DNA from 3 places in the Hydrogenophaga sp. UC242_50 genome. Region 2 is predicted to be linked to each of the others. Evidence: predicted binding sites of a transcription regulator. Region 2 holds the regulator's gene; each other region holds the start of a gene.
The links. The regulator LexA, encoded in region 2, represses DNA repair genes until DNA is damaged. The targets are predictions, from matches to a motif close to ACTGTATNNNNATACAGT.
Positions count from the first base shown of each region.

Region 1: a site for LexA is predicted at 1,985-2,002, ahead of ACFJGX_RS08785 (putative DNA modification/repair radical SAM protein). Genes of this name have one in related genera too.
Region 3: a site for LexA is predicted at 2,039-2,056, ahead of recA (recombinase RecA). Genes of this name have one in related genera too.

Region 1 covers NZ_CP170553.1:1,713,419-1,717,391, forward strand. The annotation lists gene ACFJGX_RS08765 (patatin-like phospholipase family protein) at 1-147, opposite strand, end outside; partial or broken gene ACFJGX_RS08770 (patatin-like phospholipase family protein) at 278-694, opposite strand; gene ACFJGX_RS08775 (enoyl-CoA hydratase) at 885-1,649, shown strand; gene ACFJGX_RS08780 (VOC family protein) at 1,669-1,878, opposite strand; gene ACFJGX_RS08785 (putative DNA modification/repair radical SAM protein) at 2,006-3,298, shown strand; gene ACFJGX_RS08790 (UdgX family uracil-DNA binding protein) at 3,306-3,973, shown strand, end outside.
Region 2 covers NZ_CP170553.1:3,260,576-3,264,548, forward strand. The annotation lists gene ACFJGX_RS16780 (FimV family protein) at 1-555, shown strand, start outside; gene ACFJGX_RS16785 (D-2-hydroxyacid dehydrogenase family protein) at 626-1,633, opposite strand; gene ACFJGX_RS16790 (hypothetical protein) at 1,750-1,893, opposite strand; gene lexA (transcriptional repressor LexA) at 2,258-2,935, opposite strand; partial or broken gene ACFJGX_RS16800 (asparaginase) at 3,078-3,973, shown strand, end outside.
Region 3 covers NZ_CP170553.1:1,164,679-1,168,651, forward strand. The annotation lists gene ACFJGX_RS05935 (sensor histidine kinase N-terminal domain-containing protein) at 1-549, opposite strand, end outside; partial or broken gene ACFJGX_RS05940 (response regulator) at 665-1,340, opposite strand; gene ACFJGX_RS05945 (MarR family transcriptional regulator) at 1,440-1,958, opposite strand; gene recA (recombinase RecA) at 2,093-3,214, shown strand; gene recX (recombination regulator RecX) at 3,232-3,693, shown strand; gene ACFJGX_RS05960 (MFS transporter) at 3,703-3,973, opposite strand, start outside.

The DNA of each region.
Region 1 (3,973 bases), 1.5 Mb from region 2:
CACCGGCAGGTTGTCCACCAGCCCGCCGTCGCCCAGGATGCGCCCGTCCACCGCCAGCGGCGAGAACACGCCCGGCACCGACATGCTCGCGCGCAGCGCGGCCGCGAGGTCGCCGCGGTCCAGCACCACGGCCTTGCCGGTCTCCATGTCGGTCGGCCACCGCGCGAAACGGCGTGGGCAGGCCGTCGAAGCTGGCCAGGTGGCGCGTGGACAGCGTGTAGCGCCGCAGCAGCATTTCCAGCGAGCGGGTGGACACCGCGCCCGTGGGCAGCACGAAGGCGCCGTCGCGAAAACCCAGCATCAGCACCGGCGAGAGCTCGAAGTCCTCTTCCTTGCGGCGCTGCGACAGCAGCTGGCGCGGCTCGCGGCGGTCGAACAGGTCGCCCCAGTTCACCGCCAGGATCTCGCGCTCGAGCTCGTCCGCCGTCATGCCGCTGGCGTACAGCCCGCCCACGATCGCGCCCATCGACGTGCCCACGATCAGGTCCACCGGCACGCGAGCCGCCTCCAGCGCCTTGAGCACACCCACGTGCGCGAAGCCGCGCGCCCCGCCGCCCGAGAGCACCAGGCCCACGCGCGGGCGCTCGGCCTTCGGCGCGGGTGCCTGCTGCGCCAGCGCGGGTGCGCCGGCCAGCAGCAGGGCGAGCGCGCCGGCGAGGCCATGGACGAGAAGGGCGGTGAGTCGGGCTGGCATGGAACGGCACCTGTGGACAACGGCGGCGCCATGGCGCCCGGAAGCGGCAAGTGTAGGCGGCGGCCGTGTCCCGGGCGTGGCCGGAAACACCCTGTCACGCACCGGTCAGCCCCTGGGCGGCCCGCCTCGAAAAAAGCACGCCCGTTCGTGGTAATTTGCGGGTCCTTTCTTCGCACACTGAGAGACACCCATGAGCGACATCCTCGTCCACACCGAAGCCGGCGTCAGCACCCTCACGTTCAACCGCCCCGACAAGAAGAACTCCATCACCGCCGCCATGTACGGCCAGCTGGCCGACGCGCTGCAGGCCGCGCAGGACGACGCCGCCGTGCGCTGCGTCGTGCTCCAGGGCAACGAGACCATCTTCTCGGCCGGCAACGACATCGCCGACTTCCTCAACAACCCGCCGGCCGGCACGGATTCGCCGGTGTTCCGCTTCCTGCGCGGCATCGCGCAGTTTCCCAAGCCGCTGGTGGCGGCGGTGTGCGGCCCGGCCGTGGGCGTGGGCACCACGATGCTGTTCCATTGCGACTTGGTCTACGCCGGCGACAACGCCGCCTTCTCCCTGCCCTTCGTCAACCTCGGCCTGTGCCCCGAGGCCGCGTCCAGCCTGCTGGTGCCACAGATGCTGGGCTACCACCGTGCGGCCGAGGCGCTGCTGCTGGGCGAGCCCTTCATGGCCGAAGCCGCGCTGGAAGTGGGCCTGGTCAACCGCGTGCTGCCCCCGATGGAGGCGGCCGGTTATGCGCAGGCCGTGGCCCGCAAGCTCGCGGCCAAGCCCATCAGCGCGCTGATCGAGACCAAGCGCCTGATGAAGAAGCACCAGACGCCACAGGTGATGGCCGTGATGGCCGAAGAGGGCGCGAGCTTCGGCCGCATGCTGGGCGAGCCGGCCGCGCGCGAGGCGTTTGGCGCGTTCATGGAGCGCAGGAAGCCGGACTTCTCGAAGGTGTGAGCAGGCCTTTGCTGATCGGCTACGCCGCCTCGATGTCCTGCCCGATGCGCCACAACACGCCCGCCGGGTCGTTCAGGATGAAATCGCGGATGCCCCAGGGCCGGTCTTCGGGCGGCTCGGCGCGCACACCGTAGCGCTCGCCCAACCGCTGCGCCTCGACGTGCGCCCACCATGCGTCCACGTCCTCCACCAGCAAATGCATCATGAGGTTCTCGGCGAAGTCCTTCACGTAGAACTTCGTCAGCAGAAAACTGCTCCTGCCGGCCTCGGTGTGATCGGCGCGCTGTAGGGCAAGACGGCCGCCAAGTGACAGCCGGCGAGCGCCCGGACGAGATACTGTATAAAATTACAGCATGATGTCCGTCGCCCGCAAGATCCGCATCCTCGCGGATGCCGCGAAGTACGACGCCTCCTGCGCCTCCAGCGGCGGCACGCGCCGGGATTCGAGCGACCAGCAGGGCCTGGGGTCGAACGAGGGCATGGGCATCTGCCACAGCTACGCGCCCGACGGGCGCTGCATCTCGCTGCTCAAGATCCTGCTCACCAACTGGTGCGTGTACGACTGCCTCTACTGCGTCAACCGCGTCTCCAGCGACGTCGAGCGCGCCCGCTTCAGCGTGGAAGAGGTGGTGAACCTTACGCTCGATTTCTACCGCCGCAACGTCATCGAGGGCCTGTTCCTGAGCTCCGGCATCATCCGCTCGCCCGACTACACCATGGAGCAGCTCGCGGAGGTGGCCCGCCAGCTGCGCGAGGTGCACGGCTTTCGCGGCTACATCCACCTCAAAACCATCCCCGATGCCGACGAGGCCCTGCTCGCGCGCGCCGGGCGCTACGCCGACCGCCTCAGCATCAACATCGAGCTGCCCAGCCAGGACTCGCTCGACGCGCTCGCGCCGGGCAAGAGCAGCCAGCAGATCCGCCAGTCGATGGCCGGCATCCGCCTGAAGCTGGACGAAGCGCGCGAGCAGAAGACGCAGGCGCAACAGATCCGCTCCTTGCCCGGCCGGCCCGCCGCCAGCGCGCCACCGCCGCGCTTCGCGCCCGCCGGCCAGAGCACGCAGATGATCGTCGGCGCCGACGCGTCGGACGACCGCAGCATCCTGCAGGTCAGCGCCGGGCTCTACGCGGGCTACCGCCTCAAGCGCGTCTACTACTCCGCCTTCAGCCCGATCCCGCACGCCAGCGCCCGGCTGCCCGGGCAGGCCGCGCCGCTGGTGCGCGAGCACCGCCTGTACCAGGCCGACTGGCTGATGCGTTTCTACGGTTTCGACGCGAGCGAACTCGTGCTGCCCGGCGGCATGCTGTCCATGGACATGGACCCCAAGCTCGCCTGGGCCCTCGCGCACCCGGAGTGGTTCCCGGTGGATGTGAACCGCGCGCCGCGCGAGATCCTGCTGCGCGTGCCCGGGCTGGGCGCGCACTCGGTGCAGCGCCTGCTCGACGCGCGGCGCGTGCGCCAGGTGCGGCGCGCCGACATGGAGCGCCTGGGCACGGCGGGCCGCAAGGCGCTGGACTTCGTGCACCTGCCGGACCACCGGCCCGGCGCGGTGCCGCTGGCCCCCCTCGCTCGGCCACGGTCTCGCTCACCCGCCGTGGGCGAGCAACCCGATCTGTTCGGCTGGGCCGAAGCGCCCGCCGCTGCCTGAGACGCCCATGCGCTGGCAGATCGAGTACGACGCCAACGACGTGCCCGCCTCGCTGCGCGCGCTGTCGGCGCTGATCGCCTGCGGTGCCGAGCCGCGCGACGTGGTGTGGCGCGACGGCACCGAAGGGCAGGGCGATCTGCTGGGCGAGGACGCGGCTTCGCCCACCAGCGCACCGCCGCCCGAAGCCGTGCCCCTGCGCGCCCTGCGAAACCTGCCGGCCGAGGCCATGGACCTGGCCGACACGGTGGCGCAGCACGCGCACCCCGAGCGCTTCCGCCGGTTGCACGAGCTCGCGCTGGATGTGAAGGCCGACCCCCGCCGCTGGCGCGACGCCCTGGACCCGCGCCGCCTCGCGCTGGAGCGCATGGCGCGCGAGGTGCGGCGCGAGACCCACAAGATGCACGCCTTCGTGCGCTTCCGCCCGATCGAGGACGGCGATGGCGGCGACACGCGCTATGTGGCCTGGTTCGAGCCGGTGCATCACATCGTGCGCGCGGCCGCACCTTTTTTCGCGCAGCGGTTCGCCGCCATGCGCTGGGCCATCCTCACGCCGCGCCTGTGTGTGCACTGGAACCGCGAAAGCCTTGTGTTCTCGCCCGGCGTGGACCGCTCGCTCGCGCCCCCGCCCGACGCCGGCGAAGCCCTGTGGCTCGACTACTACCGCAGCATCTTCAA
Region 2 (3,973 bases):
GAAACGGCCTTCAGCCGCATTCAGTCGCTGTGGCCGGAGCCCCGGGTGCTGGACCTGATCGAGGAGTCGATCTTCCGGGACGCCAGCGACGACGAAGTCGAGGTGTTCGATCTCGAGGCGTACCGCGAGCTCTTGCTGTTGCACGCGATGGCCAAGGAGCTGATCAAGCGAGACGAGCCGTCCGCGGCAAAGCACAGCGAATTCCGGCACACGAACATGCAACCGCTGAAAGCCGACGGCCGGCGTCCGAGCGCGCCAGCCGGCAAGAAGCCCCCCGTCGCTGAAGAGCCTGCTGGCGGTCGCAACACCCAGCCGATGGACCTGGGTGTGCTGGTGCCTGCGTCGTCCCACCTGGGCCTGGACATCAACCTGAACGACCTCTCCGAGTTCTCTGCCTTCGAGGCCTTGTTGCCAGAGGTGTCGCCGCCCGTGGAGCCGACCGCCAAGGCAGGTGACGCCCAGGACCTGCCGCTGAGCAACCTGATCGATTTCGAGGTGTTGGACTTCATGCCGCCGGACGACGAGCCAGGCTCGAAGCCGGATGGCAAACGCTGACGCCCTTGGTACCCAGAAAAAACGCCGGTGACAACCGGCGTTTTTTCTGGGGTGAGGTCGATCGCAGCCATCAGCGTCGAACCTGCAGCGCGCCTGGATTGACGATATTGGTCGGTGTGCCCTTGATGTAGTTGACCACGTTGTCGAACGCAGAGGAGAAGTACATCTCGTAGCTGTCCTGCTCGACATAGCCGATGTGGGGCGTGCAGATGCAGTTTTCGAGCCGCAGCAGGGCATGGCCTTGCAGGATGGGCTCGGATTCGAACACGTCGATCGCGGCCATGCCCGGGCGACCCCGGTTCAGCGCGGCGATCAGCGCCTCGGGCTGGATGAGCTCGGCGCGGGAGGTGTTGACCAACAGCGCGGAGGTCTTCATGGCGGCGAGGTCTTCGGGTGTCACACAGCCCGCGTTGCTCTCGCTCAGCCGCAAGTGCAGGCTCAGCACGTCGGCCGTTTCAAACAGGGCTGCCTTGCTGGGGGCCACATCGAAACCATCGGACGCGGCGCGGGCACAGCTTTCTTCGCTGCCCCACACGATCACGCGCATGCCGAAGGCCCGCCCGTAACCTGCCACCATCTGCCCGATGCGGCCGTAGCTCCAGATGCCCAGCGTCTTGCCACGCAACACCATGCCCACGCCGAAATTGGCGGGCATGGCAGCAGCCTTCAGCCCGGCCTGTTGCCAGGCGCCATGCTTGAGGTTGGAGACGTATTGCGGGATGCGGCGCATGGCCGCAAGCATCAGGGCCCAGGTGAGCTCGGCGGTGGAGACGGGTGAACCCACGCCCTCGGCCACCGCGATGCCACGCTCGGTGCAGGCATTGACGTCCACATGCCCGCCCACGCGCCCGGTCTGGGCGATGAGTTTGAGCCGGGGGAGTTTTTCAACCAGTTGACGGGTGATGGCGGTGCGTTCCCGGATCAGGACCAGCACATCGGCATCGCGCAATCGGATGGACAGCTGGCCCACGCCCTTGACCGTGTTGGTGAAGACTTTGGCCGGGTAAGGCTCCAGTTTCTCGGCACACCGCAGTTTGCGCACAGCGTCCTGATAGTCATCAAGGATCACAATATTCATGACCCTATTGTGCCTTCACCTCCCAGGCCTTCCGGGCCGCTGACCCCTGGTTACAAGCAGGCACGGCGCGCCGGGAGCCTGGAGGATGGCCGTGTGCTCGCTGGCGGCGGCCGAGTTCAGGCCGCGCGCGTGGACAGCTGGCGTTCCTGGTCGGCCAGTCGATCGAGTTCGGCGCACACATCGTTGATGCGGCCCGAGATCACCAGCCTGACACCGGCCCGGTGCGCCGCCGCGGGGCCGGTCTGCTGCAGCACGCGCACGCGAGGCACAGGGTCCGCTGCCGGTGGCACGGCCCGCAAGACAAGTGGACTGCGGGCCGTGCTGGCGCGCTTGAGCCACCCGGCACGCGCAAAGCGCTGTACAACCTGCGCTGCGCACGGGCTCGTTGGCGGCCGTTGCCCGGCGAAGGGCGGGAGAGGGCAACCAGCAGTCGATCAACTGCAAAGGGGCGCGCCACGTGTTGGTGTTGAAAATTTTTCCCATGCGAAACTCCATTGGGTGGGGTTGAACACAGGCAGGATTGCAAAATCAAACGCCTTCGCAGGGATGTGTCCTTGTGGTGGGTTGTGCACCCACCGGGACCAAACGCCCGCCACCTGCTGAGGCGACACGGACCGGGATCGGTCAGAGCTGGAAGCTGTTGCGGATCAGGCCCACGGCGAGTCCTTCGATTTCGAATGGCTCGCCCGGTTCGACGACGATGGTCTTGTAGTCGGGGTTTTCCGCGTGCAATTCAATCAGGTGCTGGCGCCGCATGAAGCGTTTGACGGTGACGTCGTCACCCAGGCGGGCCACCACGATCTGGCCGTTCTTGGCTTCCTTCGTGGCCTGCACGGCGAGCAGATCGCCGTCCATGATGCCGATGTCGCGCATGGACATGCCACGCACCTTGAGCAGGTAGTCGGGCGTGCGCTGGAACAGGCTGCGCTCGACCTGGTAGGTCTGGTCCACATGCTCCTGCGCCAAGATGGGCGAACCGGCTGCGACGCGACCGATCAGGGGGAGCACCAGCTGGGCCAGGCTGGGGATCGGCAGTGTAAGCTGGCGCCCGCGCGAATCGTTGATGGACTGCAGGTCTTCGCTGCGCAGGCGGATGCCTCGCGAAGTGCCACTGACCAGTTCGATCACGCCCTTGCGTGCCAACGCTTGCAGATGCTCTTCGGCGGCATTGGCCGACTTGAACCCGAGTTCGCTGGCGATTTCGGCACGGGTGGGCGGTGCGCCGGTGCGTGCGATCGCCGTCTGGATCAATTCCAGAATCTGTTGCTGCCGGGCGGTGAGCTTCGGTGCGGTATGGGGCATGTCGAGCATGAGGACCTCGTCGTGAACGTGGTGCGCAAGGGGAACGCCATCTGGGAAGACAGGAACAATGCGGGAAGTGGCTGATACCTGTTTTCTTATCCAGTATCTGTATTTTTAACCAGTTTTCAAGGATTGGCAAGTGGTGGACACAAATCAGGGCCGGCGGCTCGTGATCCTGGGCACGGGCGGCACCATCGCCGGGCGTGCGGCGCAGGCGGGCGACAACGTGGGCTACGTGGCGGGGCAGGTCGGCGTGGCCGATCTGGTGGCGGCCGTTCCGGCTTTGGCCGGCGTGCCGTTGGAGGTGGAGCAGGTCGCCCAGATCGACAGCAAGGACATGGGCCTGCCGGTGTGGCAGGCCCTGGCGGCACGGCTCCAGGCGCATCTGGACGATCCCCAGGTGTCGGCGGTGATCGTGACGCACGGCACCGACACCCTGGAGGAAACGGCGTTCGTGCTGCAGCGCCTGCTCCAACCCACCAAGCCTGTGGTGCTGACCTGCGCGATGCGCCCGGCTTCCGCGCTGGTGCCGGATGGGCCGCAGAACCTTGCCGACGCGCTGGCCGTGGTGCGGCATGGGGAGGCCGGCGTGGTGGTGGTGTGTGCCGGACAGGTGCACGGCGCGCTGGAGGTGGCGAAGGAGCACACCTACCGCCTGGACGCTTTTGACTCTGGAGACGCGGGGCCGCTGGCTTGTGTGGAGGAGGGGAGGTGCGCCGTTTCCGATCCCGGGGCGCCTCCGTTGCTTCCCACGATCCAGCCCCGCTGGCCCGCTTCCTGGCGGCCGACGCCCTGCCTCGGGTCGAACTGGTGACCAGCCATGCCGACGCGGACGGCAGCCTGGTGCGGGCCTTGATGGCGCCAGGCGCCGCCCGTCCCTTGCGGGGCATCGTGGTGGCCGGCACGGGCAACGGTACCGTTCACCAGGCGCTGACCGATGCGCTGAATGCCGCGCAGGCACAACGGGTGCGGGTGGTGCTGGCGACGCGTTGTGCGCGCGGAAGGGTGGTGCCGCACGCTGGCCTGCCATTCGCGCAC
Region 3 (3,973 bases), 2.1 Mb from region 2:
CTGCTCCAGCTCGTTGAGCGGGCGGATGCCACGCACCAGCGCCAGCCACACCAGCAGCACGGCCAGCGGCAGGATGACGAACTGCGGCACCATCACGCCCTTGATGATTTCGGCCGCCAGCGTGGAGCGCTTGCCGCGCGTCTCGGCCACCTGCATCAGCACCAGGTGCTGGGCGTCGTTGCGTTCGAGCCAGGTGTAGGCCACCCGCACCTCGTCGCCGCGCACCACGTCGTCGCGCAGCAGCACGCGGCCGGCCTCGGGCGTCTCGTCCTCGCGCGGGCGGGGAAAGTCCAGCTCACCGCTGACGAGCTTGCCGCGCGGGTCGATCACCTGGTAGTAGACGAGGTCGCTGTCGTCGGCGCGCAGCAGGTCGCGCGCCTGCGCGTTGAGGTTGAAGCTGATCTGCCCGTTCTGGTTCGCCACGAACTGCGTGAGCGCCTGCAGGTTGAACTCCAGCGCACGGTCGAACGGTTTGCTCGCGATGCCCTGGGCCACGAACCAGGTCAGGGCCAGCGACAGCGGCCACAGCAGCAGCAGCGGCGTGAGCATCCAGTCCAGGATCTCGCCGAACAGACTGCGCTGTTCGCGCTGGAACAGGCCGAACGACTTCGGGATGGGGCGGCCCGCCACCGGCGGCGGTGCGGCCTCGATCAAAGCCTCGGTTTCAGCCGGCGATTTTTTCAAGGCAGTAGCCCAGACCGCGCACGGTGGCGATGCGGATCGGGCCCTTCTCGATCTTCTTGCGCAGGCGGTGGATGTAGACCTCGATGGCGTTGTTGCTCACCTCTTCGCCCCACTCGCACAGGCGCTCGACCAGCTGGTCCTTGCTCACCAGGCGCCCGGCGCGCTGCAGCAGCACCTCCAGCAGGCCGAGTTCACGCGCCGAGAGCTCGACCATCTTGCCGTCGATGGTGCGCAACGCGGCCGGCCTGGTCGTATTCGAGCGGGCCGTGGCGGATGGTGTTGGTGGAGCCGCCCATGCCGCGCCGGGTGAGCGCGCGCACGCGGGCTTCGAGTTCCTGCAGCGAGAACGGCTTGGCGATGTAGTCGTCGGCGCCGTAGTCCAGGCCCTTGACGCGCTCCTCGATGCTGTCGGCCGCGGTGAGGATGAGCACCGGCAGCGTGGAGCCGCGCGAACGCAGGCGCTTGAGCACCTCCAGGCCGTGCAGCCGGGGCAGGCCCAGGTCCAGGATCAGCAGGTCGAACTCGTTGTTGGTCAGCAGGGCGGCGTCGGCCTCGGTGCCGCTGGTAACGTGATCCACCGCCGCGCCGGCGGCGCGCAGGCTGCGCAGCAGGCCGTCCGCCAGCACGTGGTCGTCTTCGGCAATCAGGATGCGCATGGGAAGGTCTCCTGGGTGGCTGCCGGGGCAGCGCTTCATCGGGGATGCCCGGCATCGGGCGAACCATTTTAGGCCGCGCAGGCCCCTGCGGCACGGTGTTCAGCGGGGTGGCACGGCCGCGCGCGCGCCGGGTGATTCCGAGCCATAGGCCTCCAGGCCGAGCGCCACCACGGTGGCCACCGCGTCGCCCACCTGGGCGCGGAATTCCGCCTCGGCCTGGGCCACGGCCTGGCGGAACGCCTCCAGCCACAGCAGGCCGGTGTCGGTGAACACGATGCGCCGTGCCCGCGCATCGCGCGCGTCCGCCTCGCGCCGCACCAGGCCCCAGGCCTCGCACTGCGTCACCAGGTCGCCCATGGCCTGCTTGCTCATGCCCGCCTGGTGCGCCAGCTCGGTCAGGCGCGAGCCGTGCAGGCCCAGGTGGCGCGTGATGTGGATGTGCGCGGCGCCCACCTGCGCCCGCGCCGCCAGGTGCGAGAGCGCCAGCGGCACGTTGGCGTCGTGCGCCATCAGGCTGAGCACGCGCTCGTCGAAGCGGCGCAGCGCCAGGCCCATCAGGCGCCCCAGGTGGCCGCCGCGCCAGCGGTCGTCGGGCAAAACAGGGGCGGTGTCGGGCATTCGCTGATGGTAAGGCAAACTGACCAAATAACGCCTTGTTCGAATTCAACCTGCCTGTAAACTCCTGCTCAAGCATCCAGCCTGTACGCATTTACAGGCTTTGCGAACCTCTACCACCCGCTCAGGAGCCCCTCATGGACGCAGCCGTCAAGAACAACCCCCTCAACAGCGAAAAAGCCAAGGCCTTGCAGGCCGCGCTGGCCCAGATCGAAAAGCAGTTCGGCAAGGGCACCATCATGCGGTTGGGCGAGGGTGAGGTGATCGAGGACATCCAGGTCGTCTCCACCGGCTCGCTGGGCCTGGACATCGCCCTGGGCGTCGGCGGCCTGCCCAAGGGCCGCGTGGTCGAGATCTACGGCCCGGAATCCTCGGGCAAGACCACGCTGACCCTGCAGGTCATTGCCGAAATGCAGAAGCTCGGCGGCCAGTGCGCCTTCGTCGATGCCGAGCACGCGCTGGACATCCAGTACGCGCAGAAGCTCGGTGTGAACCTGCAGGACCTGCTCATTTCCCAACCCGACACCGGCGAGCAGGCGCTCGAGATCGTCGACAGCCTGGTGCGTTCCGGCGCGGTCGATCTGATCGTGGTCGACTCGGTGGCCGCGCTCACGCCCAAGGCCGAACTCGAAGGCGAAATGGGCGATTCGCTGCCCGGCCTGCAGGCCCGCCTGATGAGCCAGGCGCTGCGCAAACTCACGGCGCACATCAAGAAGACCAACTGCATGGTCATCTTCATCAACCAGATCCGCATGAAGATCGGTGTGATGTTCGGCAGCCCCGAAACCACCACCGGCGGCAACGCGCTGAAGTTCTACGCCTCGGTGCGCCTGGACATCCGCCGCACCGGCACGATCAAGAAGGGCGAGGAAGCGATCGGCAACGAGACCAAGGTCAAGGTGGTCAAGAACAAGGTCTCGCCACCCTTCAAGACGGCCGAGTTCGACATCCTGTTCGGCGAAGGCATCAGCCGCGAGGGCGAGATCCTCGATCTGGGCGTGGTGCACCGCGTGATCGAGAAGTCGGGCGCCTGGTACGCCTACAACGGCGAGAAGATCGGCCAGGGCCGCGACAATGCGCGCGAATTCCTGCGCGAGAACATCGAACTGCGCGTGGAGATCGAGAACAAGGTGCGCACCGAGCTGGGCGTGCCGCTGCTGCCGGTGGACGAAGCGCCGGCGCCCGCCAAGGGCGGCAAGGCCGAAAAGGCCGAGAAGGCGGCCAAGGCCAAGGACGTTGACGCCACGCCGGCGGCCTGATCCCCGCCCTTGCGCGCATGGCCTTCGACCAGATTTCCCTCAAAGGCCGTGCGCTGCGCCTGCTCGCCGGGCGCGAACATTCACGCGCCGAGTTGCAGCGCAAGCTGAGCGTGCACGAAACCGAGCCCGGCGAGCTGGCGAAAGCGCTGGACGAGCTGGAGGCCAAAGGCTTCATCAACGAGCAGCGCGTGCTGGAGTCGGTGCTGCACCGGCGCTCGGCCCGCCTGGGCGCGTCTCGCGTGCGCCAGGAACTGCAGGCCAAGGGGCTGGACCCGCAGGCGGTGGCCGAGGCGGTGGCGGGCCTGCAGGGCTCAGAAGAAGCGCGCGCGCGCGAGGTCTGGCGCAAGCGCTTCGCCGGACCGCCGGCCGACGCCGCCGAGCGCGGCAAGCAGATGCGTTTCCTGCTCACGCGCGGCTTTGGCGCCGAGGTGGTGCGGCGCGTGGTGAAGGGCGCTCCGGCCGACGACAGCGAGGACTGAACGCGCGCGTCAGCGTGGCTGGGTGGCCGAGGCGCCGCCCGGCGCCCGGGGCGGGCGCAGCATGCGCCAGGCCAGCAGGCCGCTGGCCACCATGATGCCCGTGCCCAGCACCGCGGCGGCCTGCAGCCCATCGACAAAGGCGGTGCGCGCGGCCAGCCCCAGGGCCTCGGCCAGCGGCGCGGGCAGGCTTTCGGCGACCCGCAGCGCGCCGCCCAGGGTCGAGGCTTCGGCCACGGCCTCCTGGGGCAGGCCCGCCGGCAACTGGCCCGCCATGCCGGCG